4 regions of the Streptosporangium roseum DSM 43021 genome follow, and region 1 is predicted to be linked to each of the others. Evidence: riboswitches for the same ligand, from Rfam matches in the RefSeq annotation. Region 1 holds a riboswitch; each other region holds the start of a gene.

The links. Region 1 has a riboswitch for cobalamin ahead of cobN (cobaltochelatase subunit CobN). Riboswitches for the same ligand answer to the same signal wherever they lie in the genome.
Region 2: it holds a riboswitch for cobalamin, as region 1 does, so the genes downstream of both, SROS_RS48745 (ABC transporter substrate-binding protein) here and cobN (cobaltochelatase subunit CobN) in region 1, are expected to answer to the same signal.
Region 3: it holds a riboswitch for cobalamin, as region 1 does, so the genes downstream of both, metE (5-methyltetrahydropteroyltriglutamate--homocysteine S-methyltransferase) here and cobN (cobaltochelatase subunit CobN) in region 1, are expected to answer to the same signal.
Region 4: it holds a riboswitch for cobalamin, as region 1 does, so the genes downstream of both, SROS_RS30275 (ribonucleoside-diphosphate reductase subunit alpha) here and cobN (cobaltochelatase subunit CobN) in region 1, are expected to answer to the same signal.

What each region holds. Positions count from the first base shown of each region.
Region 1 covers NC_013595.1:6,123,791-6,130,947, forward strand. Annotated here, with positions in the region: gene cobN (cobaltochelatase subunit CobN) at 1-2,020, opposite strand, end outside; cobalamin riboswitch at 2,135-2,323, opposite strand; gene SROS_RS26950 (sulfite reductase subunit beta) at 2,348-3,769, shown strand; gene SROS_RS26955 (precorrin-8X methylmutase) at 3,766-4,392, shown strand; gene SROS_RS26960 (RNA-guided endonuclease InsQ/TnpB family protein) at 4,514-5,647, opposite strand; gene SROS_RS26965 (precorrin-2 C(20)-methyltransferase) at 5,770-7,157, shown strand, end outside.
Region 2 covers NC_013595.1:5,581,253-5,588,409, forward strand. Annotated here, with positions in the region: gene SROS_RS24435 (TioE family transcriptional regulator) at 1-69, opposite strand, end outside; gene SROS_RS24440 (erythromycin esterase family protein) at 161-1,327, shown strand; cobalamin riboswitch at 1,518-1,715, shown strand; gene SROS_RS48745 (ABC transporter substrate-binding protein) at 1,875-2,870, shown strand; gene SROS_RS24450 (FecCD family ABC transporter permease) at 2,867-3,943, shown strand; gene SROS_RS24455 (heme ABC transporter ATP-binding protein) at 3,949-4,734, shown strand; gene SROS_RS24460 ((2Fe-2S)-binding protein) at 4,731-5,429, shown strand; gene SROS_RS24465 (cupin domain-containing protein) at 6,320-6,793, opposite strand; gene SROS_RS24470 (amidohydrolase family protein) at 6,823-7,157, opposite strand, start outside.
Region 3 covers NC_013595.1:7,966,088-7,973,244, forward strand. Annotated here, with positions in the region: gene SROS_RS34765 (daunorubicin resistance protein DrrA family ABC transporter ATP-binding protein) at 1-943, opposite strand, end outside; gene SROS_RS34770 (TetR/AcrR family transcriptional regulator) at 1,009-1,752, shown strand; gene SROS_RS34775 (GNAT family N-acetyltransferase) at 2,002-2,643, shown strand; cobalamin riboswitch at 2,715-2,926, shown strand; gene metE (5-methyltetrahydropteroyltriglutamate--homocysteine S-methyltransferase) at 3,020-5,236, shown strand; gene SROS_RS34785 (selenium-binding protein SBP56-related protein) at 5,575-6,960, shown strand; gene SROS_RS34790 (hypothetical protein) at 6,998-7,157, shown strand, end outside.
Region 4 covers NC_013595.1:6,875,726-6,882,882, reverse strand. Annotated here, with positions in the region: gene SROS_RS30300 (N-acetylmuramoyl-L-alanine amidase) at 1-1,706, opposite strand, end outside; gene SROS_RS30295 (hypothetical protein) at 1,861-2,136, shown strand; gene glmS (glutamine--fructose-6-phosphate transaminase (isomerizing)) at 2,148-3,968, shown strand; gene SROS_RS30285 (Bug family tripartite tricarboxylate transporter substrate binding protein) at 4,069-5,097, shown strand; cobalamin riboswitch at 5,096-5,296, shown strand; gene SROS_RS30275 (ribonucleoside-diphosphate reductase subunit alpha) at 5,495-7,157, shown strand, end outside.

The sequences.
Region 1 (7,157 bases):
CGACGCGGGTCGCGCCCTCCGGGGCGGCGCCCAGCACGTGGAGGCCGTCGCGGATCTGGACGTCCTTGACCTCGCACAGCCAGCCGTCGATGTGCAGCAGGAAGTCGTCGAACTCGGCGTCGTGCGGGCGGTCCTCGATACCCAGGTCGTGGTCGAGCCGGGCGGCCTGGATCAGGGTCCAGATCTGGGCGCGGATCGCGGGGAGCTTCGCCGGGTCCATCGCGGCGATGGAGGCGTGCTCGTCGAGAAGCTGCTCCAGCCGGGCCATGTCCCCGTAGGTGTCGGCGCGGGCCATCGGCGGGACGAGGTGGTCGACCAGGGTGGCGTGAGCCCGGCGCTTGGCCTGGGTGCCCTCACCGGGGTCGTTGACCAGGAACGGGTAGATCAGCGGCAGGTCGCCGAGTGCGGCGTCGGGGCCGCAGGAGGCCGACAGCCCGGCGGACTTCCCGGGCAGCCACTCCAGGTTGCCGTGCTTGCCCACGTGCACCACGGCGTGCGCGCCGAAGCCGTCGGCCAGCCAGCGGTAGGCCGCCAGGTAGTGGTGGCTGGGCGGCAGGTCGGGGTCGTGGTAGATCGCGATGGGGTTCTCGCCGAAGCCGCGGGGCGGCTGCACCATGACCACGACGTTCCCGGCGCGCAGCGCGGCCAGCACGATCTCGCCGTCCGGGTCGTGCGACCTGTCCACGAACAGCTCGCCCGGCGCGGGGCCCCAGTGCCGCTCCATCCCGTCGCGCAGGTCCTGCGGCAGCGTGCCGTACCACTCGGCGTACCGGCCCGCGGCGATGCGCACCGGGTTGCCGGAGAGCTGCTCCTCGGTGAGCCACTCCTGGTCCTGCCCGCCCGCCGCGATCAGCGCGTGGATCAGCGCGTCGCCGTCCTGCTCGGTCACGCCCGGCAGCTCGCCCTCGGCGCCGATGTCGTAGCCGCGCTCGCGCAGTACGGCCAGCAGCCTGACGAGGCTCGCGGGGGTGTCCAGGCCGACGGCGTTGCCGATGCGGGAGTGCTTGGTGGGATAGGCCGACAGCATCAGCACGATCCGCCGCTCGCCGGCCGGGATGTGCCGGAGCACGGCGTGCCGTACCGCGATGCCCGCCACCCGGGAGGCCCGCTCGGGGTCGGCCGCGTAGACGGTCAGCCCGTCCTCGTCGATCTCCTTGAAGGAGAAGGGCACCGTGATGATCCGGCCGTCGAACTCGGGGATCGCGACCTGGGTGGCCGCGTCGAGCGGGGACAGGCCGTCGTCGTTCGCCTCCCACGACGCCCTGCTGCTCGTCAGGCACAGCCCCTGCAGGATCGGCACGTCCAGCGCGGCGAGCGCGCCGACGTCCCAGGCCTCGTCGTCCCCGCCGGCCGACGCGGTGGCCGGGCGGGTGCCGCCGGCCGCGAGCACGGTCACCACCAGGGCGTCGACCGTACCGAGGACCTCCAGCAGGCCGGGTTCCGCGCTGCGCAGGGAGGCGCAGTAGACGGGCAGCGCCCGGCCGCCGGCGTCCTCGATCGCCGAGCAGAGGGTCTCGACGAACGCGGTGTTCCCGGCGACGTGGTGGGCCCGGTAGTAGAGCACCCCGATGACCGGCCCGTCCTCACGGCGCGCCGCGCGCTCCAGCAGGCCCCAGCCGGGGGTGGGGGCGGGCGCGGCGAACCCGTGTCCGGTCAGCAGCAGGGTGTCGGACAGGAACCGGTGGAGCTCGGTGAGGTTTGCCGGGCCGCCGTGGGCGAGGTAGGCGTGCGCCTCGGCGCAGACCCCGCCGGGCACGGTGGACAGCTCCATCAGCTCGGCGTCGGGCGCCTGCTCGCCGCCGAGGACGACGACGGGCCGGGGCCCGGCGAGCAGGGCGTCCAGGCCCTCCTCCCAGGCGCGGCGCCCGCCGAGCAGCCGGACGACGACCAGGTCGGCGCCGTCCAGCAGGGGCGGCAGGTCGTCGGCGGTGAGCCGGGCGGGGTTGCCCAGCCGGTAGTCCGCGCCGCTCGCGCGGGCGCTGAGCAGGTCGGTGTCGGAGGTCGAGAGCAGGAGGATCACGCGCCACACCCCTGCGGGAACGGCGCGGTACGGCTCAGCGGGGCCACGGAATGGCAGGGGAACGGCGAAAAGCGCACGGAGCTTCCTCCCTCGGGGTCCTCGCCCCGGGTCGTCGTCGGCTACGACGGCTGGAGTCTCCTGGCTCCCGGATCGGTGCTCCCCCCAGCCTTCCCGTCCGTCGCCGGACAGTGGCCTGGGTGGGGTTCGCTCCCCGGTTACAGTGGCGGGACCGCGCCGGATTCACACCGGCTTCCTCCCTTGCCGTCGCCATCGATGAGACTACGGCAGTCCCGTTCCTTGCAAGAAACTGGCGTTAACATCCTCTGCGTGGTCATTGGCGACTTTTCCGGACGATCGCGACTCGACGCATGTCCCGGGGCGCTCCAGGTGCACGCCGCGGCCGACGGCGGCCTGGCGCGCGTCCGCGTTCCCGGCGGCCGGTTGACGGTCCCCCAGCTACGCGAGCTCGCCGGCGCCGCCGCCACCTGGGGGACCGGCGTCATCGAGCTGACCTCCCGCGCCAACGTCCAGGTGCGCGGGCTCGGCGAGGAGACCGGATTCGCGGCGCGCATGGCGGAGGCGGGGCTGCTGCCCTCGCTCACCCACGAGCGGATCCGCAACGTCCTCGCCTCCCCGCTGACCGGCTGCGACGCGAGAGGGGTGCTCGACGTCGGCCCGCTGGTCGCCGATCTGGACCGCCGGCTGTGCGCCCGGCCCGTCCTCGCCGGCCTGCCGGGACGTTTCCTGTTCGCCCTCGACGACGGCCGGGGCGACGTGGCCTGGCTCGGCCCCGACGCCGGGATCCTGCCGGACGGGACGGGCGAGGCCGCCCTGATCCTCGCGGGCGCCGACAGCGGCCTGCGCGTGCCCGTGACCTCCGCGGTCACCGCCCTGCTCGCCGCCGCCGAGGCGTTCCTGGCCGAGCTGACCGCCCGGGAGACGCACGCCTGGCGGATCAGCGAGCTGAGCGACGGCGCGGAGCTGGTCGCGGCCCGGGTCCGCGCCGCGCTGGACACCGGGTCCGCCGGCCCGGTACGGCTCCGCCCGCCCGCGGAGCCGTACCGGGCCGGGCGGCCGTCCACGGCGGGAGAGCCGGTGGGCGCCGTCGGCCAGCCCGACGGCCGGGTGGCCCTCGGCGTCGCGGTACCGCTGGGACGGCTGACCTCCGCCCAGGCCGAGCTCCTCGCCGACCTGGCCTCCCACGGCGAGGTACGGCTGACGCCGTGGCGGGGCGTGGTCCTGCCCGGCCTGGCACGCGCCGGGCTGCTGCGGGCGGCCGCCCGGCTGGCGGAGGCCGGCCTGGTCACCGACCCCGGCTCCCCGTGGATCGGCGTGACGGCCTGCGCCGGACGTCCCGGCTGCGCCAAGTCCCTGGCCGACGTGCGGGCCGACGCGGCCCGCGCCACCGTCTCCCACCGGGGCGGCGGGACGGCCGCCACCACCGGAGCCGGCCCCGGGGCACCGATCGGGAGCGACGCCCCGGACGGAACCGGGCCCGGGAGCCGGGCGGAGCCGGAGGGCGGCACGCCCCGGGCCGTCGCCCCGCATGTGGCGGATTCACCGCGCACCGGTACGCTCCCCGTGCACTGGGCGGGCTGCGAGAGGCGCTGCGGCCGCCCCAGAGGGCGGGTCGCGGACGTGGTCGCCACCGGCGACGGCTACCGCGTCGACCTGGACGGCCAGAGCCTGACCTGTGCGGACATCGAAGAGACCACGGCCGCGGTGGCGGCCGCCAGAGGGGAAACGTGATCGACTACGTCCGCGACGGCGCGGAGATCTACCGCCGTTCCTTCGCCACCATCCGCGCCGAGACCGATCTGCGCGGCCTGCCCCCGGACGTCGCCCAGGTGGCGGTCCGCATGATCCACGCCTGCGGGATGGTCGACCTGGTCACCGACCTCGGGTGGTCGCCCGGCGTCGTGGCGTCGGCGCGCGCGGCCCTGCGCGCGGGCGCGCCGGTGCTGTGCGACGCGATGATGGTCGCCTCCGGGGTGACCCGCCGCCGCCTGCCCGCCGGCAACGAGGTGATCTGCACGCTGGGCGAGCCGGGCGTGCCGGAGCTCGCCGGACGGCTGGGCACCACCCGCAGCGCCGCCGCGCTGGAGCTGTGGCGCGAGCGGCTGGAGGGCTCCGTGGTCGCGATCGGCAACGCGCCGACCGCGCTGTTCCGGCTGCTGGAGATGGTCGAGGAGGGTGCCGGCCGGCCGGCCGCCGTGCTCGGGATCCCGGTCGGCTTCATCGGCGCCGCCGAGTCCAAGCAGGCCCTCGCCGAGCATCCGGCGGGCCTGGAGTACCTGGTCGTGCACGGGCGCCGGGGTGGAAGCGCGATGACCGCCGCCGCGGTCAACGCCATCGCGAGTGAGGACGATTGACTTCCTCCCCACGGCTGAAGCCGGGGGAATCCCACCCTCACAGGTCGGATTTCCTGCTTCACCGCCAGCAGCCCGCCAGGAGGAATCTCCCTTGAGGTCTTACACCGGCTCCACAGGCGTTTCACCTCTCCGCCAGCCCGGCGGCGAGAATGTTCTTCGCGGCGTTCACATCCCGATCATGGGTCGCGCCACAAGCCGCGCACACCCACTCCCGCACCTCCAACGGCATGGCCGCAGCGACCGCGCCGCACGCCGAGCAGAGCTTGGAGGAGGGAAACCAGCGGTCGACGACCACCAGTTCCCGGCCGTACCAGGCCGCTTTGTACTCCAGCATGGTCCGCACCTGCCGCCAGGAGGCGTCCGAGACGGCGCGGGCCAGGCGGCGGTTCCTCACCAGGTTGCGGACGGTGAGGTCCTCGATCGCGATCACTTGGTTCTCGCGGACGATCGAGGTGGTGAGCTTGTGCAGGTGGTCACGCCTGCGGTCGGTGATCCGGGCGTGCACCCGCGCGACCCGCACCTTCGCCTTGGCCCGATTGCTGGAGCCCTTCTCCTTGCGGGCCAGGGCGCGCTGCGCGCGGGCCAGCCGGACGCGGTCGGCCCGCTCGTGGCGGGGATTGGCGACCTTGCCGACGGCGTCGGTGACGCCGGGGATCGGCCGCGACAAGACGAGCAGGGACGCGATCCCGGCGTCGATGCCCACCACACCCTCCACCGGGTCCAGCGGGCGGACCGTGTCCTCACACAGGATCGACACGAACCACCGCCCGGCCGCGTTCCTGCTCACCGTCACCGTGGACGGCTCCGCCCCCTCGGGCAGCGGCCGCGACCACACGATGCGCAGCGGGGTGCCCGTCTTCGCCAGGGTCAGCCGCCCGTCGCGCCAGGTGAACGCCGAGCGGGTGTACTCAGCCGACAGCCGGGACCTCTTCCTGGACTTGAACCGCGGATAGGCGGCCCGTTTGGCGAAGAAGTTGGTGAACGCCGCCTGCAGGTGGCGCAGGGCCTGCTGCAACGGCACCGACGACACCTCCCCCAGGAACGCCAGCTCCTGGGTGCGCTTCCACGCGGCCAGCATCGCCGACGACTCCCCGTAGGAGACACCGCGTCCGTGAAGGGCGTAGGCGCGGCTGCGCTCCTCCAGCGCCTTGTTGTAGACCAGGCGGACGCAGCCGAAGGTCCGGGCAAGCTGCTCGGCCTGCTCGGGGGTCGGATAGAAGCGGTAGGTGAAGGCCCGCTTCACACGCTGCGCCATGGCGCACATCATGACGCAACACGGTCGATGCCGTACGCGCGTTCGAGAAAATCCCGCGCGGCGCTGTGCCGCGTCTCCTCCCCGGGGCTGAAGCCCGGGGTCTCCACGCTCAAGGAGATTCGATGACCGACATGGCGACTGGACGGCTCTGGGGCGTGGGACTCGGGCCCGGGGATCCGGAGCTGGTGACCGTCAAGGCCGCCCGCCTCCTCGGCGAGGCGGACGTGATCGCTTTCCACAGTGCCCGCCACGGCCGGAGCATCGCCCGCTCGGTGGCCGCGCCGTACCTGCGTGAGGGTCAGATCGAGGAAGCCCTGATCTACCCGCTCACCACGGAGACCACCGATCACCCCGGCGGCTACCAGGGCGCCATCGACGACTTCTACGCCGAGTGCGCGCTGCGGCTGGCCGCCCATCTGGACGCCGGCCGCGACGTGGTGGTGCTGTGCGAGGGCGACCCGCTCTTCTACGGCTCCTACATGCACATGCACAAGCGCCTGTCCCACCGCTACGTCACCGAGGTGGTCCCCGGCGTGACCTCCGTGAGCGGCGCCGCGGCGGTCCTCGGACGGCCGCTGGTCGAGCGGGACGAGACGCTGACCGTGCTGCCCGGGACGCTCCCCGCCGAGGTTCTCGCCGAGCGCCTGGCGGCCGCCGACTCGGCGGCGATCCTCAAGCTGGGCCGGACGTTCACCAAGGTGCGCGACGCGCTGGACCGGGCCGGCCGCCTCGACGAGGCCTGGTACGTGGAACGCGCCACCACCGGCGGCCAGCGCCTGGCCCCGCTCGCCGAGGTGGATCCGGACAGCGTGCCGTACTTCTCGCTGGCGCTGATCCCGAGCCCGGTGAACGCCGCGCAGGCGGGCCCGGTCCGGGAGGCGGAGCCCGCGATCCCGGCCGGCGGTCCCGGCGAGGTGGTCGTGGTCGGTCTCGGCCCGGCCGGACGGCCGTGGCTGACCCCGGAGGCGCAGGACGCGCTGGCGGGCGCCGACGAGCTCGTCGGGTACGGCCCCTACCTGGACCGGGTCCCGCCGAACCCGCGCCAGCGCCGCCACCCCACCGACAACCGGGTGGAGGCCGAGCGGGCCGCGCACGCGCTGGAGCTGGCCGCGGCCGGATCCCGGGTGGCCGTGGTCTCCTCGGGCGACCCGGGGGTGTTCGCGATGGCCAGCGCGGTGCTGGAGGTGGCCTGCGAGCCCCGGTTCGCGGACGTCCCGGTGCGGGTGCTGCCCGGTCTGACCGCCGCGCACGCGGTGGCGAGCCGAGCGGGCGCCCCGCTCGGCCACGACTACTGCGTGCTGTCGCTGTCGGACCTGCTCAAGCCGTGGGAGGTCGTCGCCGGGCGGATCACCGCCGCCGCGAAGGCCGACCTGGTCCTGGCGATCTACAACCCCGCGTCGAAGAGCCGTACGTGGCAGGTGGCCGCCGCCCGCGACCTGCTGCTGGAGCACCGCGCTCCGGAGACTCCCGTCGTCATCGGCCGGGACGTCGGCGGGGCCGGGGAGAGCAT
Region 2 (7,157 bases), 540 kb from region 1:
GGCGTCCTCGTAGTTCCTGATCGCCTGGGTGGACAGGCCGTGCTCGCGCGCCAGGTCCACTGGCCTCATGGGTGCATCACCGATTGAAGGTTAGTCGTGATAAAAGCGGGGATTTCCACGGCAAAGTTTACACCGAATGTTCAACGATACCGTTGAAGGCATGGATATCAAGGACATGGCCCGGCCGTTCGATGGCACGGGCATCTCGGCCTTCCTCCGGTCGCTTCCCGCCAAGCCCCTGCTGCTCGGCCTGGGCGAGGCCAGGCACTTCGTGGAGGAACTGGGCGACCTGCGCAACGAGATCTTCCGGCATCTGGTCGAGCACGAGGGCTACCGGTCGTTCGCCATCGAGAGCGACTGTCTCATGGGCCTCGTGGTCGACGACTACGTCACGACGGGTACGGGCACGCTCGACGACGTCATGGAACGCGGCTTCAGCCACGACTTCGGCACGTCCCCGGCCAACCGCGACCTCGTACGCTGGATGCGCGCGTACAACGAGGAGCATGACGAAAAGCTCCGGTTCTTCGGCTTCGACGGTCCGCTGGAGTATTGGGCCGAGAGCCCGCGCCAGGCGCTCACCGCCCTCTACGCCCTCCTCGACGGCCCGCTCCCCTGCACCATGGAAACCCTCGACGCGCTGCTCGGCCCGGACGGCCGGTGGACGGACGAGGCCACGGTCATGGACCCGTCCCGGTCGATCGGCCAGTCCGCCGACGCCCAGCGGCTGCGGCTGCTCGCCGACGACCTGGTGGCACTGCTCGACACTCAGGTGCCGCGGCTGAGCGCGGAGGACAGGGAGCGGGCGGAGCTGTACGGGCGCACCGCCGTCGGCCTGCTCCGCTACCACCACTGGATGGCCGACACGTCCCCGGCCCGGATAGCCAAGCTGTCGGGCCTGCGGGACGCGATGATGGCCGCCAACCTGCGTGCCGTCGCCGAGCGCGGCCCGGCCCTGGTCTTCTCCAGCAACCTCCACCTGCAGCGGAACAAGAGCTTCATGCTGCTCGGCGACCAGCCGCTGGAGTGGTGGAGCGCGGGGGCGATCACCGGAGCGCACCTGGGCGACCGGTACGCCTTCCTGGCCTCAGCCCTCGGCACGGTCGGCGACGACACCCCGCCCCCCGACACCGTCGAGGGCATCCTGTCCACGCTCCCGTGGGACCACTCTCTCATCGACGCCCGCCGCCTGGCCGAGGCCACCACGGAGCCCGCCCAGCGCATCTCCCACGATTTCGCCTATTTCCCGCTGGACCCGGCCCAGCTCGACATGATCGACGGCGTCGTCTTCCTCAAGCAGGCTGTCAGGCTGAAAAAGCTGGGTTGACAGGCGCGTGCGTGTCAGGCCATGCGTGACACGCACGCGCATCAACCACACCATTGGTGCGGTGGGGCGTCTCGGCCCTGTACCGCTTGATCAGCGCCGGCGCGGTCATCATCGGCGTGTGTGGTGTTGGGCGAGCCGAACCCCAGCGCCTTCAGAATCTGGACCGGTCTCGACGGTGCCGTATCCGCTTTTTGCCGTTGATGGATGGTGTGCGAGCATGGTCGGCGTTGGCGAGCGCGGAACGAGGAAGCCGGTGTGAATCCGGCGCGGTCCCGCCACTGTGATCGGCGAGCGAATCCCGAATCAGCCACTGCCCGCGTGCGGGTGGGAAGGCCGGGACGAGTGTTGACCCGAGAGCCAGGAGACTCACGCGGTCGCCTCCTCAGAGAAATTGGGGCGGATTTCCCCAAGAGAGGAACGGTGATCGCCATGCCGCGCATCTGGCATGAGGGCCTTCGGGATGCCCGCGACACGAGCTTCTTTTGAAGATCCGGCTCCTCGCCCATCCCGCTCATCGGGCTCAGCCCGTGAGTGAAAGGACCTGTTCATGACGGGCCGACGCTCGCTTCCCTTCCTCTCACTTCTCATACCCGCCTTGCTGGTGGCCGGCTGTGGAACCACCGGGCAGCCCACCGCCGGCCCCACGGCCGTCACGAGCCCGGCCGCCACCGGGTTTCCCCTCACCGTGACCAACTGCGGCGTGACCACCACCTTCCAGAAACCGCCGCAGCGGGCGGTGACACTCAACCAGCACGTCACCGAGATCATGCTCGCTCTCGGGCTGGAGAAGTCGATGGCCGGGACCGCTTTTCTCGACGACGAGATCCCTCCCGCCTACGAGAGCGCCTATCGGGGGATCAAGGTGCTCGCCGAGGAGTACCCCTCCTACGAGGCGCTGCTGTCGGCCGAGCCCGACTTCGTCTACGGCGGATTCACCAGCGCCTTCGACGACAAGGAAGGACGCAGCCGGGCCGTCCTGGCCAAGGCCGGGATCAACTCCCACGTCAACATCGAAGCATGCCCGACCGGTCCGGTGACCATGACCCAGGTCGAGGACGAGATCCGGACGATCGGCAAGATCTTCGGCGTGTCCGACCGCGCCGAGCAGCAGATCACCACGGCGCGCGCCGTACTGGACGGCGTCAAGGCCAAGATCGACGGAGCCGAACCGGCCCGGGTGTTCGTCTACGACAGCGGAGACAAGACCGCATTCACCGCGGGCGGCGCCGGCATCGGCAACGAGATGATCAAACTGGCCGGTGGGACGAACCTGTTCGCCGACCTTCCCAAGTCCTTCGGAGACGTCTCCTTCGAGCAGGTCGCCGACCGAGCACCCGAGGTCATCGTCATCTACGACTACGGGGACAAGCCCGTGGAGGGCAAGAAGAAGTTCCTGCTCGCCAACCCGGCCCTCAAGGACGTGCCCGCGATCAAGAACCAGCGGTTCGCGGTGCTGCCGCTGTCGTCCACGGTGCTGGGCGTGCGGGTTCCCGCGGGCGTGGAGGCCCTGGCCCGTCAGATCCACCCGGACCGCTTCGCGTGACCCGGACCGCCCCGCCCGGGACGCCGGCCGCCACGACCGCCGGCGTCCGCGGGCGCGTGCCGTACGCGCTGGTCCTGGCGGTGCTCGCCGTCGCCGTGGTGGCGGCCGCCACAGCCGGGATCGCGGTCGGCTCGGTACGCCTGCCGTTCGGCGAGGTGTGGGCCATCCTGCTGCACCGGTTGTATGCGCCTCTGGCCGAGCCCACCTGGGCACCGGTCCGGGAGACGATCGTGATGGACGTCCGCGTCCCTCGCATCCTGCTGTGCGGCGTGGTGGGCGCGGGACTGTCGGTGTGCGGGATGGCCCTGCAGGCACTGGTGCGCAACCCGCTGGCCGACCCGATGCTGCTCGGGGTGTCCTCCGGCGCGACGGTCGGCGCGGTCGTCGTCATGGTGTTCAACATCTCGCTGCTCGGCGTGTTCTCGCTGCCGCTGGCCGCCTTCGCCGGCGCCTTCGCGGCGCTCGTGCTGGTCTACTTCCTGGCCCGCACCGGCGGGCGGATGACGACCGTACGGCTGGTGCTGTCCGGGGTCGCCACCGCCGAGGTCCTCTCGGCGGTGGCCAGCTACCTCATCGTCACGTCCAACGACCCGCACAAGGCCGACGCGGCGCTACGCTGGATGCTGGGCGGCCTGGCCGGCACCACCTGGGACCTCGTCTGGACCCCCGCCGCGGCGGTCCTGCTCGGCACCGGCGTACTACTGGGCCTCAGCCGCCCGCTCAACCTGCTGCTGGCCGGAGAGGAGGCAGCCGCCACCCTGGGGCTGAACGTGCACCGCTTCCGTGGCGCACTGTTCGCGCTGGTCGCCCTGATGATCGGCACGATCGTCGCGGTCAGTGGCTCGATCGGGTTCGTGGGGCTGATGCTGCCGCACGTGGTGCGCCTGCTGGTCGGCGCCGACCATCGGCGTGCGCTGCCCGCCGCCGCCCTGCTGGGCGCCGCCTTCCTGATCGCCGCCGACCTCGCCGCCCGCAGTGTGATCGCCCCCGAGGAGATTCCGATCGGCATCCTGACCGCCCTCACCGGAGGGCCCTTCTTCCTGTGGCTCATGCGGCGGAGGGCGGCCCGGTGATCCCGATGGACAGACCCGCGGCTCTGCACGTCGAAGGCGTCGGCGTCGTCGTCGGCGGCCGGGCCCTGGTGCGGGAGGTGTCGCTGGAGGTCGCGCCGGGTGAGATGGTCGCGCTCGTCGGACCCAACGGCGCCGGCAAGTCGACCCTGCTCCGTACCCTCTACCGGGCGCTGCGCCCCACGTCGGGGCAGGTGACGCTGGACGGAGAGGACGTCTGGCGGATGACCGGCAGGCGGCTGGCCCGGCGGCTGGCCGCCGTCCTGCAGGAGGCGCCCGGCGAGTTCGAGCTGACCGTGTACGACGTGGTCGCCATGGGCCGCACCCCCTACAAGCGGGCGTTCCAGGGCGACGATGCCGACGACCGGAGCATCGTCATGAGCGCCCTGGAGGAACTGGACGTCGCCGATCTCACCCAGGCCCCCTTCGACCGGCTGTCCGGCGGCGAGAAACAGCGCGTCCTCATCGCCCGCGCGCTGGCCCAGCGAGCCGGGACGATGGTGCTGGACGAGCCGACCAACCACCTCGACCTGCGCCATCAGCTCGACGCGCTGCGGCTGGTGCGGCGGCTCGGCGTGACCGCCGTCGTCGCGCTGCACGACCTCAACCTGGCGGCGGCGTTCTGCGACCGGATCTGCGTCATGGCCGCCGGCCGCCTGGTCGCCGCGGGCCCGCCCGCCGAGGTGCTCACCGCGTCTTTGCTGGCCGAGGTCTATCGCGTGGACGCCGAGGTGAACCCTCACCCCCGTACCGGCCTCCCCCAGATCAGCGTGCTGCCGGGCGGTGCCCGATGATCCGCCCGCGGCCGGCTCCGCCCGAAGCCGTCGCTGCGGCGTTGGCCGACATCGCCGCTCTGGGACCGTTCTTCGCCATCGCCGCCGGCGAGGCCGACGGTGTGTGGCGACCCGTCGTGGACGCCTACGCGGAAGGGTTCCCGCACCTGGTGGCGGGCCGGGTGGCCCGGTACGGCACGCCCGAGCACCGCGTCGCCGCCTCCGTCGTCCAGCTCGGCCACGCCGCCCGGCTGTGGTCCGTCGTGCTGGGCTGTGTCGTCGCGCATGGCGTCGTACCCGACCTCGGGGATCTCCAGCAGCAGGTGGACGGGCCCGCACTGCGGCTGCCCGCGGCCCGCGGCTGGTACGCGCCTGAAGGCGAGGACCTCGTCCAGGTCGTCTACCGCCTGGTCATGGACGAGCATCTGGCCGCGCTGGCCGCCGGGTTGCGCGTCAAGGTCGCCTCCGGTCTGCTGCGCGGCAACGCGGGTTCCGCCCTGGCCGAGGCGGCGCGCGCCATCCTGCGAGCCAGACCCGACCTGCGTAAACCCCTCACCCGGCTCGTCGACCGGCTGCTCGACACCGGAGGTTTACGCGGCACCGGCGAGTTCACCGGGCCGGATCTGGCATTCCGGCGGCGGAGCTGCTGCCTGTACTACCGCGTCCCGGCCGGCGAGAAATGCGGGGACTGCTCACTGGAACAGACCTCCCGGTAAGAGCGTTCACCTCGGTCCCGGGCTGGGCGAGCGTCTTTACAATGTAGATTAATAACTATCCATGCGCCGGGTTCAACCGTCCCGGACGCGAAGTCTGGAACGCCATGGGACCTCTCCCCCTGCCCGCTTCTTCATGCTGAAAGCTCTCGGCGGCCCCTCACCTCACCGAGCGCGAACATCTGCACCATCATCCTCACCGGATGGGTTGACAAGGCGGAAAGGCTACGCGATCTCGGCCTCTCCCCAGCCGACCGTAACGCGGCGGCGACGCCTGATCGCCTTATAGCATCCTCCGGGCAGCCCTCAACGACGGCTCCCCCTGACCGCAGGTGGCGTGGACCCGTAGACGGGCTGTCGGTAAGACTCGCGTCACCAGGTACACGCGATTGAGTTCACCCAGCTCAACCGGGGGTGTCCGAGGATCGTTGAGGGATCTTTCGCTGATCGTCGGGTGCGGGTGATCGTGTGCGGCCAGTAGTGATCCGGAGTAGACGCACCGGCCGCCACGCTGGGGTTGCAGGCCCTCCGCTCGGGTCCGTGCGATGAGCTCCAAAGTAGGGAGTCGTCCCGGATCGCAGCAGGTGATCGGAGGTTCGTTCCGGGAGCCGGGGGGCAGCCGGGACGATCGGGGGTGACTCCGACGCTCGCGGTCGTGACAACGCCGTACGGCGTGTTTTCTCAGGTCGCCATGCCCGATAAGTGCTTTATGTCGCCCTGCCCGGGACCTCTCGGTCACTCACAGCTACTTTACGCCTGGCCGCACGGACCCGAGCGGAGGGCCGACTTCAGGGGGGCTGACCGGCTATTCGACCGAAAATGTCGCGCTAACTCCTCGCCAGGGGCAGCGGGGCGCCAGGAGCGCGTCGGCGCCCCGGGCGAGGTGCCGCGCGTCAGACCGAACGGCGTTCTTCTTCGTAGGTGATGTCGTACTTGCCGGCGATGAGGTTGAGCTGGACCGGGTCGAGCCTTCCGCCGGTGCTGATCTGGCTCCTGGCTTCGATCATGTCCTCGACGAAGCATTCCCAGCCGCCTGGGGAGGAGATCTGGAGCACTCGAGGCGGTCGGCCTGCACCGGGACGCAGGGCGTGGGGGACGCCATGGGGAAGCAGGACGAACTGTCCCCGGGTGACGGTGTGCGTTCGGTCGTCGAAGTCGACGATGAGCTCTCCTTCCAGCACGTAGATGCTCTCATCGGCGATGTGGTGGGTGTGGCGAGGGATCTCCTGTGCCACGACCACTTCCAGCAGGGAGAACCGGCCTTCGGTGTCAGTGGTCCTGGCCTTGACCGAGAACGCGGGCGGGATCGGGATGCGGCCCGGCCGTGCCTGGCCGGCGTCGAGCAGGATGAAGCGGTCTTTGAACATGGTGTTCCGATCCGAGGAGTTCGAAGGGACTAGCGGGTCTGGCGCACTCCGCGGCGCCAGACGTCGGTGATGGCGGCGATGGCGGTGATGTCTCGCGTGGGGTCGCCTTCGACCAGCACCAGGTCGGCGCGGAGGCCGGGGGCGATCCGGCCGCGGTCGGTCAGGCCGAAGTGGCACGCGGGGAGGCTGGTCGCGGCGGCGAGCGCCTCTTCGGCGCTGAGCCCGGCCTCGGTGAGAAGGTGCAGCTCGCGGTGCATGCCGGCGCCGTGGGCGGGCGCGAACGGGGTGGCGTCGGTCCCGGCGAGCAGGGGCACGCCGGCTTGGCGCAGGGCCCGCAGCGCGCCGACGGCGTTGGCGGAGCTGC
Region 3 (7,157 bases), 1.8 Mb from region 1:
GGCTGGGTTCCTTGGCGCTCGGGTGACCGGTCAGGGCCAGGAAGACGTCGTCGAGGCTGGCGCTGTGCACGGCGAAGCGCTCGACCAGGCGGCTCTCGGGGTCCACGGCGTCCAGCAGCGCGCGCACGTCGTGCGCCTTCCCGGTCGTCGGCACCCCGAGCAGCAGCCGGGAGGGGTCGCGGCGGGCGATTCCCGGGCCGAGCCGGGCCGCGACGTGCTCGTAGGCCTGGGCGTCGGCCAGCGTGAGGTCGAGCCGCTCCCCCGCCGTCTGCTGCTTGAGCTCGGCCGCGGTGCCCTCGGCGACGATCCGGCCGCCGTCGATGAGGGCGATGCGATCGGCGAGCCGGTCGGCTTCCTCCAGGTACTGCGTGGTGAGGAAGACCGTCACGCCCGATCCGGCCAGCTCGGCGACGATCGTCCAGAGGTCCATGCGGCTGCGCGGGTCGAGGCCGGTCGTGGGCTCGTCCAGGAAGAGCACCGACGGCTCGGCGACCAGCGAGGCCGCCAGGTCCAGGCGGCGCCGCATGCCACCGGAGTACGTCGAGACGCGCCGGCCGGCCGCCTCGGTCAGCTCGAAGCGCTGGAGCAGTTCGGCCGTGCGGCTGCGCGCTCCGGCCCGGTTCAGGCCGGACAGCCGGGCCATCATGCGGAGGTTCTCGACGCCGGTCTGCTGCTCGTCGAGGGCCGCGTACTGGCCGGTCAGGCTGATGCCGCGGCGTACCCGCGAGCGCTCGGCGACCACGTCGTGGCCGGCTACCCGCGCCCGGCCCGCGTCGGCCTTCAGCAGGGTGGCGAGGATCCTGACCGTGGTCGTCTTGCCCGCGCCGTTGGGGCCGAGCAGGGCGAAGACGCTCCCGCCGCGCACGGTGATGTCGACGCCCCGCAACACCCTGACGTCGCCGTATGACTTCATGAGGCCTCTCGCCTCGATGGCATGCGTCATGACCGCCTCTCTTCTGCGTATGGCATACGCGTTATTGCGTAGACCATACACGCTAGACTGCCGGAATGGACAGCGAGAGCGGCGAGGCGTTCCCTGCGAGCATCGAGGCGGCCTGGGGCCTGCGCGAACGTCCCCACAAAGGACCGAAGCGCGGACTGACCCTGGAGCGCATCGTCTCCGCGGCCGTGAAGGTCGCCGACGAGAACGGCCTCGACGCGGTCTCGATGAGCCGCGTGGGCAACGAGCTGGGCAGCTCGACCATGGCGCTCTACCGCTACCTCGCCACCAAGGACGAGCTGCTCACGCTGATGCTGGACGCCGCCGTCGGCCCACCGCCGCCGCTGCCCGAAGGCCTCGGCTGGCGGCGAGGCCTGGAGTCGTGGGCCACCTCGATGCGCGCGGCGATCCTGGCCCACCCCTGGACGGTCCACCTGCTGATGCCCAAGGGGCCGCCCGCCACCCCCAACCAGCTCGCCTGGCTCGACCAGTTCCTGCAGATCCTCCAGGACACCGGCCTGCCCGCGAACGCCAAGCTCGCCACCCAGCTGCTGATCAGCGGGCACGTGTGGAGCCACGTGAGCATCACCGCGGCGATCACGCTCGACACCGAGCCCGGCAGCCTGCGGCGCTGGAGCGAGTACGAACCGTTCCTGCGGCGGGTGAGCGGCGGAGGCCGCCTGCCCGGGCTACGCGCCGCGCTCGACGAGGGCGCCTTCGGCGACGACCCGGGAGCTCCCGACGATCACTTCGCCTTCGGCCTGGAACGCGCGCTGGACGGCGTCGAGGCACACATCCGCTCTCTCGGCTGACGTGGCCCGGCGGCGTGAAGGGCCCGGCCAGGCCGGTGATCTCCAGCAGCCGCGCCACCAGCGGAGGAACGCCGGACACGACCGGCGTGCGACAGCGGGCCCCGGCCCGCAGCCTGCCCGCCACCAGGGCCGACGGATTCCCTCTCGGGGGTGTCGCAGGGACTGGGCGACACGGTGAATACCCTGCGGACACTTGAAAACGTACGACATACGCAGAATCGTGTATGTTGCACGCAGAAGGGAGGGCGCATGGAAGCCCGCATGTTCGCCGAGACCGACCGCACCCAGCTGCGCGCGCTGTTCAGCCGCGCCGGCGAGGGCGCACCCACAGCCTCGCTGTGGGGACATGAGGAGTCCGAGGCGGCCATCTATCTCCACCCCTACATGGACCTCGAGCCGAGCTCGCTGTTCGTCGCCTCGGTCGACGGCGCTCTGGTCGGCTACCTGGCAGGCTGCCTCGACAGCGCGGCCTTCCCCAGCGAGGGTGAGCGCATCGAGAACGCCATCAGGAAGTACCGGCTCTTCTTCCGGCGCGGTCCCGCGACCTTCTTCGCGCGCAGCCTGGCCGACCTGACGGTGTCGAAAGTACGGCGCAGGCCCACCGCAGGCGACTTCACCGACGCGCGGTGGCCGTCGCACCTGCACATCAACGTGGCCCCCGAGGCGCGCGGGACCGGCGCCGCCGACGCCCTGATGGCGCTGTGGCTCGACCGGCTGAAGGCGGCCGGCTCCCCCGGCTGCCACCTTCAGACGCTGGCCGAGAACACCCGGGCGGTGCGGTTCTTCGAGCGCGCCGGGTTCGCCACGCACGGCCCGACGCCGCTGGTGCCCGGCCTCCGATACGAGGGCAGGGGGGTTCACCAGCAGACGATGGTCAAAAACCTCCACTGAGGGCGACGGTTGCGGCTGAATATCGGCTCCCCGATCCGGTGCCACCGGCCGAAGCTTTCGCCGGGGGCGGGTTATGCTGCCGGTGCGGCTGGTTCGCCGCTCCCTCACCGGAGCGGCGAGGCAACAGGGAACCCGGTGCGATTCCGGGACTGCCCCGCAGCGGTGAGTGGGAACGACCGCCGTCACACGAGCACTGGGTGAGCGATCACCTGGGAAGCGACGGCCAGTAGGAACGCGCACGACGCCCACGAGTCCGAATACCTGCCACCGTCCGCGCGCCGACCGGCGCGCGGTGAGTCCATGGCCTCGCGGGAGGGCCGGGGGGACCTCCCCTCGTCATGCCCGCGAAGCCGGGTTCCACGAGGGAAAAGGACCCATGACAGACCAACGCACCACCGTCCTCGGCTACCCCCGGATCGGCCCCGACCGGGAGCTGAAGAAGGCCGTGGAGGCCTACTGGGCGGGCCGTCTCGACGCCGCCGGGCTGGAACAGGCCGGCCGCGAGCTGCGCGAGCGCACCTGGAGCGAGCTGCGCGACGCCGGGCTGAGCGACATCCCCTCCAACACCTTCTCCTTCTACGACCAGATGCTCGACACCAGCGTCATGGTCGGCGCCGTCCCCGCCCGCTTCGCCGAGCTCGACGGCCTCGACCGCTACTTCGCCATGGCACGCGGCGCCCAGGGAACCGCCCCCCTGGAGATGACCAAGTGGTTCGACACCAACTACCACTACCTCGTGCCGGAGGTGGGCCCGCAGACGCGGTTCCGGCTGACCTGGGACAAGCCTCTGGCGGAGTACGGCCAGGCCAGGGAGCTGGGGATCGAGACCAGGCCGGTGCTGGTCGGCCCGCTCACCTACCTGCTGCTGGCCAAGTCCGCCGACCCCGCCTTCGCTCCGCTGCGGCTCCTGGACGACCTGCTCGACGTCTACGCCGAGCTGCTGGAGCGGCTGGCCACCGCCGGGGTCACCGAGGTCCAGCTCGACGAGCCGGCACTGGCCGCGGACCGGTCGGCGGAGGAGCTGAAGGCGCTCGCCCGCGCCTACGAGCACCTGGGCGGGCTCAGCCACCGCCCGCGGCTGCTGGTCGCCACCTACTTCGGCGAGATCGGTGCAGCGCTCCCCGTGCTGGCCGCGACCCGCGTCGAGGCCGTCGGCCTGGACTTCGTCGCCGGTCCAGGCAACCTGGCGGCGGTGGCCTCCACTCCCGGGATGGCGGCCAAGTCCGTGGTGGCGGGGGTGGTGAACGGCCGTAACGTCTGGCGGACCGAGCTGCCCGCCGCGCTGTCCACCTGCGCGGCCCTGCTCGGGCTGGCCGGGGAGGTGGTGATCTCCACCTCCTGCTCGCTGATGCACGTCCCCCTCGACGTGGAGCGGGAGACGGCGGTGCCGGAGGGGCTGGCGTTCGCCAGGCAGAAGGTGGCGGAGGTCGTGGCGATCGGCCGCGCGATGCGGGAGGGACCCGGCGCGGTCGTGCCCGCCGTACCGGTGAGGGCTCCGGTGGACGGGCGGATGCGGGCCCGGCTGGAGGCGCTGGGCGAGGGGACGGCGCGGGCCGCTCACGCGGAGCGGGCGGTGATCCAGCGCGCGTCGCTGGGACTGCCGCCGCTGCCCACGACCACGATCGGCTCGTTCCCGCAGACGGACGCGGTACGGCGGGCCCGCGCCGATCTCCGGGAGGGCCGGACCGACCGGGCCGGATACGAGGCGGCGATGCGGGCCGAGATCGACTCGGTGATCGCGCTGCAGGAGGACATCGGGCTGGACGTGCTGGTCCACGGCGAGCCCGAGCGCAACGACATGGTCCAGTACTTCGCCGAGCAGCTCGACGGCTACGCGGCCACCGAGCACGGCTGGGTGCAGTCGTACGGCACCCGGTGCGTCCGGCCGCCCATCCTGTTCGGGGACGTGGCCAGGCCGGAGCCGATGACGGTGGGCTGGGCCGTCTACGCCCAGTCCCGGACCGGCAGGCCGGTCAAGGGCATGCTGACCGGACCGGTGACCATGCTGGCCTGGTCGTTCGTCCGGGAGGACCAGCCGCTGTCCGAGACCGCGCGGCAGGTGGCGCTGGCGCTGCGGGACGAGATCCGCGACCTGGAGGCGGCGGGAATCCGGATCATCCAGGTCGACGAGCCCGCGCTGCGGGAGCTGCTGCCACTCCGGGCGGCCGGGCACGCCGCCTACCTGGCGTGGGCGGTCGCCGCGTTCCGGCTGGCGACCTCGGGGGTGTCGGACTCCACGCAGATCCACACGCACATGTGCTATTCGGAGTTCGGCGAGATCATCGGCGCCATCGGCGACCTGGACGCGGACGTGACCAGCGTCGAGGCGGCCAGGTCCGGGATGGAGCTGCTGGAGGACCTGCGCGCCGCCGGGTACACCCGCGGGATCGGGCCGGGCGTCTACGACATCCACTCCCCCCGGGTGCCGGAGACCGGCGAGATCGAGCGGGCGCTCCGGCTGGCGGTCCGGGCGGTCGAGCCGGAGCGGCTCTGGGTCAACCCCGACTGCGGGCTGAAGACCCGGGGCTATGCCGAGACCGAGGCGAGCCTGCGGAACATGGTGGCCGCGGCCCGGAAGGTCCGCGCGCTGTAGCCCGGAAGGTGCGCGCGCCGTAGCCGTAGAAAGCACCGCCCGCACCGCTCCGAGCAGCTGCGAGCGCTGCGGGCGCTCGAAGCAGTGCGGGCGCCGACGGCCGTGAGGGGTCGCGGGACCGTGCGCGCGGGAGTCCCGCCCGCGCGCACGGTTCCGCATCGGCACAAGATGGCGCCCGAACTCACCGGCCCGGGTGTCCCGGCCCCCGCCTGCCCGGACGACTCGCCGGGGGTGCCCGCCCGTTCCCCGGCCGCGCCGGTTACGTAAAATGACCCCTAGACAGCGGAGAGTTTTCCTACAACATTAGTGGGATATTGATCTCGGCCCAGGAGTCCGCCATGGCACTCATCCAGCCCGATCCCACCTTCTACCCGTCCGCCCGCGAGGCCATGCTGGCCCCCCGGGAAGAGCTCGCCTATGTGGCCTTACTCGACACCGCCGGCGATGGGCGTCCCGACGGGCTCGCCACGATCGACCTGTCCGACGGGTCGATCGTCAACGTGCACGACATGTCCGTCCCTGGTGACGAGCTCCACCATTTCGGATGGAACGTCTGCAGCGCGGCCCTGTGCCCGTACGCCCCGCACCCGCACGTCGAGCGGCGTTACCTGGTCCTGCCAGGCCTGCGGTCCAGCAGGATCTACATCTTCGACGTCAAGGACGACCCCTGGCATCCCAAGCTCGTCAAGACGATCGAGCCTGAGACGATCTTCGAGAAGACCGGCTACAGCCGCCCGCACACCGTCCACTGCGGCACCGACGCGATCTACGTCAGCGCGCTCGGCAACGTGGACGGCGACGCGCCGGGCGGGGTGTTCACGCTCGACCACGACACCTTCGAGCCCAAGGGCCGCTGGGAGGCGGACCGGGGGACGCAGGAGCTGCACTACGACTTCTGGTGGCATCTCGGCCACGACACGATGATCAGCAGTGAGTGGGGCACACCGAACCAGATCGAGCCGGGGCCCTCGCTGGACCTGCTGGTCGGCCGGGAGTACGGCCACAAGCTGCACGTCTGGGACCTGTCCAAGCGCAGGCACCTGCAGGAGATCGACCTGGGCGACCAGCACCAGATGGCCCTGGAGCTGCGTCCCGCCCACGACCCGACCAAGACCTACGGCTTCGTCAACACCGTGATCAGCGTCGAGGACCTGTCGGCCAATATCTTCACCTGGTACCTGGAGGACGGGGTCTGGAAGGCCCGCAAGACCATCACCATCCCGGCCGAGCCGGCCCCGGCCGATCTGCTGCCGGCGCCGCTCAAGCAGTTCGGCGCGGTTCCGCCGCTGGTCAGCGACATCTCGCTGACCCTTGACGACCGGATCCTGCTGGTCTCCTGCTGGGGCACGGGCGAGCTCAAGGCCTACGACGTCTCCGACCCGTTCGCCCCCCGGGAGACCGGCTCGGTCCGGATCGGCGGCATCGCCCAGCGGGGCGCCCATCCGGCCGCCCCGGAGCGGGCGCTGAACGGCGGGCCGCAGATGGTCGAGGCCAGCAGGGACGGGCGGCGGGTCTACTTCACCAACTCGCTCTACCGTTCCTGGGACGACGTCTTCTACCCCGACGGGATCTCCAGCTGGATGGCCAAGGTGGACATCGCCGACGACGGCTCGATCTCGCTAGACCCCGGCTTCTTCGTCGACTTCGCCTCCGACGGCCGCCGGGCCCACCAGATCCGCCTGCAGGGCGGCGACTCCTCGTCCGACTCCTACTGCTTCCCGTGATCACGGTCCTGTCCATGATCACGACGGGGCGCGCCCGATGGATCTGACCTCCGTGCTGATCCTGGCCGGGCTCGGCGCCTTCCACGGCCTGAACCCGGCCATGGGCTGGCTCTTCGCGGTAGCCCTCGGCCTGCAGGAACGCTCGCGCGCGGCGGTGCTGCGCGCGCTGCCGCCCATCGTGCTCGGCCACGCGGGAT
Region 4 (7,157 bases), 750 kb from region 1:
CGGGGCGTCACCAGGCGGCCGGCGGCGGGCACGGACGTGCGGGCGGTCTCGGGGTCATGAAACCACGCCTTCTGCCCGAGATACCAGATGGCCGTCCAGTCGCCCCTGCGCTCGGCGAGCGCGTAGCGCTGGCCGGTGGAGGCACGGGCCGCGTGGTCGTAGACGCCGTAGGTGGAGGCGCCCGTGGGGTGCTTGCCGATGTCCTTGACCAGCGGGGCCTCCTCCGAGGGGCGGCTGTGCAGCCAGACCGAGGCGGCACCCTGCGGGGGGCACTCGCCGGACTTGGCGCAGCCGGTGAAGCGCGGCTGGTTGAGGGCGTAGTCCGGCCTGATCAGCACCGAGCGGGAGCCGGGGTCGGCGGAGCCGGTCAGCGGGCTGCCGAGCAGCTCGAAGTAGTGGGCCCAGTCCCAGTAGGGGCCGGGGTCCTGGTGCATGTCCCGCACGCCCTCCGGGGTGGTGCCCGGCACGTTGTCGTGGCCGATGATGTGCGCCCGGTTCAGGGGCACGCCGTACTTGCGCGCGAGATGGGCGACCAGCGCGGCCGAGGAGCGGTACATCGCCTCGGTGTACCAGGCGCCGCCCTTGGCCAGGTAGCCCTCGTGCTCCAGGCCGATGGAGCGGGTGTTGACGTACCAGTTTCCCGCGTGCCAGCCGATGTCGCTGCCCCGCAGGTGCTGGGCGATGTGGCCGTCGCCGGATCGCAGCGTGAAGTGCCAGCTCAGGTAGGTGGGGTTGCGGGTCAGCCGGGTTATGGCGTCATAGCTGCTCTCCCCGTCGTGGATGACGATGTAGTCGATCCGGCGGGGGCCGTCGTAGCGGTCGTGGTTGCCGTAGTCGCCGTTCTTGAGCCGGCGGTAGGCGGCCGGCATCCACTCGCAGGAGACGGTGGGCGGGCAGTCGGGGCCGGCGGCGGGGGCGGGGGCGCGGAGCAGTCCGGACGGGGCGGGCGGCCGCCGCGGGGACAGGTCCGGGATCGCGGGCAGGACCACCCGCTCGCCGTCGTCGGTCACGCGCGCGACGCCGGTGCGGATCGTCGCGTAGACCTCGTCGGCGAAGGACGTCGCCGCCCCGGCGTCCTTCGTGCCCGGATAGCGGGCCACCGCGCCGTACCACCGTGCCGGATCGGTGCTCGGCCGCTCGCCGGTACGCCGCTGGTGGTCGGCGAGCAGCGCCGCGCCGCCCTGGATGTTGGCCACCGGGTCCCGGCGCAGCAGCCCGGGGGCGATCCCGGTCAGCTCCGCCGCGCGGCGCAGGGTGTCCTCGGGCGGGGGCGCAGCGGGCTCCGGGACCACGGGCGGGTGCGGCCGGCTCTCGTCGCCGCGCGGGTCCTCCCCGCCGTGACGGTGGCGGCCCGGACCGGTCCGGCCGTCGACCAGGTGCATGGGGCCGTAGCCCGCCGAGACGCTGGGCAGCCCGTCGTTGGCGTCCCAGCGGGACTCCAGGTAGGAGACCGCGAGGAGCACGCTCTCCGGCACGCCGTACGTCCGGGCCGCCCGGGCGAAGGCCGCCTGCCTGCTCTCCGATGTCCCGTACGGCCGGGCGGTGGCCGCCTGCCCCCTCCCCGGCGTCCCGTGCGCCGGGGCCGTCCGGGCGGGGGGAGCCTGCCCGCTCTCCGTCCGCCCGCCGTCCGGCGTCGGCGCCGCGGCGGCGGGCAGGGCCAGCACGGCGACGAGGGCGAGGACGGTGACTGCCGGCAGACGGCGCATGGTGGTCCCTCCCGACCGGACGACTACCCAGAGTTATGTTCGATTGCCGACTGTCTCACGGTCGGGGGTGCTTGGGGCCGACTGGGGCAATCCTTGCCCGAAATCGGGCAGAAAACTTGGTGAAGGCCACCGATGGTGCGTATGGTCCTGCTCTGTGTCCACGGCATGGCATCCGCATGAGGATCTGATTACCCACCTGACCCGGACGAGCGCGCTCGGTCCGGGCGAGGCGGCGCGGGTGGTGGCGGACGTGCTGGCCTACTTCTCCGAGCCCGTCGAGGAGTTCGTCCGGCGGCGTCACGCCGAGCTCAAGGCCAGGGGGCTGGTCAACGAGGAGATCTTCCCCCGGATCGCCGCCGAGATCCCGTCCCGCCGTGTCGCGGCACCTGAACTCTCCCTGCGCCAGCTGCGCCGGATCGTCTACGGGTAAGGAGCGGTTAGATGTGCGGAATCGTGGCTTATGTAGGGCCCAAGGATGCGGCGCCGATCCTGCTGGAGGGCCTGCAGCGCCTTGAGTACCGGGGCTACGACTCGGCCGGCGTGGTGATCTCCAACAAGGGTCTGAAGATGCGCAAGGTCAAGGGCCGGGTGGCCGACCTGGCGGCGGTCGTGCCGGCGCGGTTCAAGGGGGGACTGGGCATCGGGCACACCCGGTGGGCCACCCACGGGGCGCCCAGCGACGTCAACGCCCACCCCCACCTGTCCGCCGACGAGCGCATCGCCGTCGTGCACAACGGCATCATCGAGAACGCCGACGAGCTGCGCGCCAAGCTGGAGGCCGACGGCGCGGTCTTCCTGTCCGAGACCGACACCGAGGTGCTGTCGCACCTGATCGCCCGCACCGTCGTGGAGGCCGACTCGCTGGAGGAGGCGGTCCGGACGGCGCTGAAGCGGATCGTGGGCACCTACGGCATCGCGGTGATCGACGCCCAGCGGCCCGGCGAGGTGGTGGTGGCCCGCAACGGCAGCCCGATCGTGCTGGGCATCGGCGAGAAGGAGATGTTCGCCGCCTCCGACGTGGCCGCGCTGGTCCGCTACACCCGCCAGGTGGTGCACCTGGAGGACGGCGAGCTGGCGGTGCTGAAGGCCGACGGGTTCCACACCTTCGCCGGCGACGCGAGGCCGACGGCCAAGGAGCCGCTGACCGTCGACTGGGATGCCGGGCACTACGACACCGGCGGCTACGAGCACTACCTGCTCAAGGAGATCTCCGAGCAGCCCGAGACCGTGGCCCGGACGCTGCGCGGGCGGCTGGACGACCGCTTCCACATCGCCCACCTGGGCGGTCTCAACATGGACGCGCGCGAGACCCGGTCGTTCCGCCGAGTGAAGATCATCGGTTGCGGCTCCGCCTACTACTCGGGCCAGATCGGCGCCCAGCTCATCGAGGAGCTGGCGCGGATCCCGGCCGACGCCGAGCCGGCCAGCGAGTTCCGCTACCGCAGCCCGGTCGTGGAGCCCGACACCCTCTACGTGGCGATCAGCCAGTCGGGGGAGACCTACGACACCCTCGCCGCCGTCCAGGAGCTCAAGCGCAAGGGCGGCCGGGTGCTCGGCATCGTCAACACCGTCGGCAGCGCCATCGCCCGCGAGTGCGACGGCGGTGTCTACCTGCACGCCGGCCCGGAGGTCTCGGTGGCGAGCACGAAGGCGTTCACCTCGACCGCGGTGGCCTTCGCGCTGCTGGCGCTGCACCTGGGCCGGGTGCGCGACCTGTCCCCGGCCGACGGCCGCCGCATCTGCGAGGGCCTGCGCAGGCTGCCCGGCCAGATCAAGGAGATCCTCGCGCTGGAGCCGCAGATCAAGGAGCTCGCGCGCAAGTACGCCGACTCGCCGAGCATGATGTTCGTCGGCCGGGTCCGGGGCTACCCGGTGGCGCGCGAGGGCGCGCAGAAGCTCAAGGAGATCTCCTACGTGCACGCCGAGGCCTACCCGGCCAGCGAGCTCAAGCACGGGCCGCTGGCGCTGATCGGCCCGGAGATGCCGACCGTGGCGATCGTCCCCGACGACGAGCTGCTGGACAAGAACCTCACCACGCTGGGCGAGATCCGCGCGCGCGGCGGCCGGGTGCTCATGGTGGGCCACCGTACGGCCGACCCCAAGCTGGCCGACGACTGCGTCGTGGTGCCCAGGAACGAGACGGAGCTGGACCCGATCCTGCTGTCGATCCCGCTCCAGCTCCTGGCCTACCACGCCGCCGTGGCGCTGGAGCGTGACGTGGACAAGCCTCGCAACCTGGCTAAGAGCGTCACGGTGGAATAAGCCGACTCCTACCGGATGGCGGTAAGACCCCCCAATGTACGACAGAAAGTGATGTGTCGATAACCTAGAGTATTGGAGGTTCTTGGGGAAAGGGGCGCTTATGCACCGTAGGCGGTTCTTTGTGCTCGCCCTGGGGGTCATGGTCGCCGGCGGCTGCGGTGGAGCGGGAGGCTCCCGCCTGCCGCCGGCGGGCCGGCTGACCGTCGTCGCGCCCGCCGAGCGCGGGCAGGGCTGGGACCGGGCCGCGCGTGCGCTGGCCTCGGTCCTGACCGGGGACAGGCTGGCGCGGGCGGCCGAGGTGAGCAACTATCCGGGCGGCCTGGGCGCCGCCGCGCTGGGGGCGTTCGCCGCCGCCCGCGAGCCCTTCACCCGCGAGGGCAGGCTGCTCCTGACCGGGATGCCGATGGTGGCGGGGGCGGAGATCGCCAACGCCGCCTCCGTGGTGGAGTCCACCACCCCCCTGGCCCGCATGGTCGGCGACTGGGCGGCCCTGGTCGTCCCGGCGGGCTCCCGCCTGCGCGCCTTCGAGGACTTCGCCGCGGCGCTCCGCCGCGACCCGGCCGGGCTGGCGGTGGGCGGCCGGATGGAGGGCGGCTCCGACCATGTGCTCTACGGCATGATCGGCAAGTGTCTCGGTGTGGACACCCGGCTGCTGGACTACGCCGGCTACTCCAGCGGGGCCGAGGCCGCCCAGGCGCTCCACGACGGCCGGGTGGCCGCGCTGCTGGGCTCGGCCCGCTCCTTCGTGCCCGAGATCGCCGAGGGCCGCCTGCGTCCGCTGGTGGTCTCCTCCGCCGAGCGGATCGACGGGATCGACGCCCCGACGCTGATGGAGCTGGACGTCCGCCTGGAGTACACCGACTGGTGCGGCGTGCTCGGCCCTCGCGGCATGAGCTCCGAGGACAGGGACGTGGCCGTCGCCCTGTGCGACCGCGTCGACGCCTCGTCCCGCTGGCGGGCCATCTGCGCGGCCAACGGCTGGAACCGGGTCTACCTGAGCGGGGACGACTTCCGGCAGTGGCTCGCCACCGAGACCCGCCGCACCCGGGAAGTGCTCAACGAGCTCGGGCTGCTGAGCACTTTCGCCACAAGCTGTTGGGGTAGTTGCGTCCAGCGGCCCTACATGTAGGATCCTGCTCGTTGCTGGTTCGCCCTTCGGGGGCGAGGCAAGAGGGAACCCGGTGAGATTCCGGGACTGCCCCGCAGCGGTGAACGGGAACGACCGCCGTCATGAGAGCACTGGGCGCAGTTTGCCTGGGAAGCGACGGCCAGTAGGCGTGTGCGAGGCGCCCGTGAGTCCGAAAACCTGCCGGTGACGTGTGGAAGAGGGAGCCGGACCGGGCACCTGGGACGCGTGGAGCGGCCCGAGGCGTGCCGGGCGAGGCGGACTCGACCACGCAAGCTGTCCAGGGCCTCGAGGGAGGGCCCGCGGATGAGGCGGTCCGGCATGCCCGGGACCGCTCTCGGTCGCGTGCGCCCTTCCGGTGAGAGCCGTACGGGGAATTCGAGCGCGCGAGGGGTAGCACGTGACACAGACCTTGGTCGACGTCTCCAAGAAGACCGGCGACGGCCCGGCCGACCGCCGGTTGGCCATCGAGGAGGCCGCCGCCCGGGTGATCACCGATCCGGAGAACTCCAGGATCGCCGCCGGCCTGCTGGCGGAGCTGATCGCCGACGAGGCGGCCGGGCACGGGGTCCGGGCCTTCTCCGAGTCCGTCGCCGCCACCCACGCGGCCGGGCTCGTCCAGGACGGGCTGGCCGCCTTCGTGGCCGCCCACGCCGCGGAGCTGGACGCACTGGTGGCGCAGGACGCCGACGACCGGTTCGAGTACTTCGGGCTGCGCACGGTCTACGACCGCTACCTGCTGCGCCACCCGCGGACCCGCCAGGTCCTGGAGCGCCCGCAGCACTTCTTCCTCCGGGTGGCCTGCGGCCTGTCGGAGACGGTCGAAGAGGCGGCCGAGCTGTACGCGCTCATGTCCACCCTGTCCTACCTGCCCAGCTCGCCCACCCTGTTCAACTCCGGCTCGCGCAGGCCCCAGCTCTCCTCCTGCTTCCTGCTCGACTCGCCCCGCGACGAGCTGGAGGCGATCTACGAGCGCTACGGGCAGGTCGCGCGGCTGTCGAAGTACGCCGGGGGGATCGGCATCGCCTGGACCCGGGTGCGCTCGCGCGGCTCGCTGATCCGGGGCACCAACGGCCACTCCAACGGCATCGTGCCGTGGCTGCGCACGCTGGACTCCAGCGTCGCCGCGGTCAACCAGGGCGGCCGCCGCAAGGGCGCGGCCTGCGTCTACCTGGAGTCCTGGCACGCCGACGTCGAGGAGTTCCTCGAACTGCGCGACAACACCGGCGAGGAGGCCCGCCGCACCCACAACCTGAACCTGGCCAACTGGATCCCCGACGAGTTCATGCGCCGGGTCGAGGCCGACGGCGTGTGGTCGCTGTTCGACCCCAAGGAGGTCCCGCACCTCACCGACCTGTACGGCGCCGCGTTCGAGGAGGCCTACCGGGCCGCCGAGGCCGAGGGCCGCTACGTCAAGCAGATCCCGGCCCGGTCGCTGTACGGCCGGATGATGCGGACCCTCGCCCAGACCGGCAACGGCTGGATGACCTTCAAGGACGCGGCCAACCGGACCTCCAACCAGACGGCCCGGCCCGAGAACGTCATCCACCTGTCGAACCTCTGCACCGAGATCCTCGAGGTCACCAACGACGCCGAGACGGCCGTCTGCAACCTCGGCTCGATCAACCTCGCCGCCCACCTGGACGGCCGGGACGTCGACTGGACGCGGCTGCGCCGCACGGTCCGCACCGCCGTACGGTTCCTGGACCGGACCATCGACCTGGGCTTCTACCCGACGCCCGAGGCCGGGACCGCGAACAGGAAGTGGCGGCCGATCGGCCTGGGCGTGATGGGCCTGGCGGACGTGCTCTTCGCGCTGCGGCTGCCGTTCGACTCCCCGCAGGCTCTGGAGCTGTCCACCCGGATCTCCGAGGAGATCGCGCTGGCGGCCTACGCCACCTCCTCCGACCTGGCCGTCGAGCGGGGCCGTCACCCCTCCTACGACGACACCCGGGCCGCCGCCGGCGTGCTCCATCCCGACCACTACGGGGCCGCGCGGTCGCCGGAGTGGGCGGCGCTCAGGGACAGGATCGCCGAGACCGGTCTCCGCAACTCACTGATGA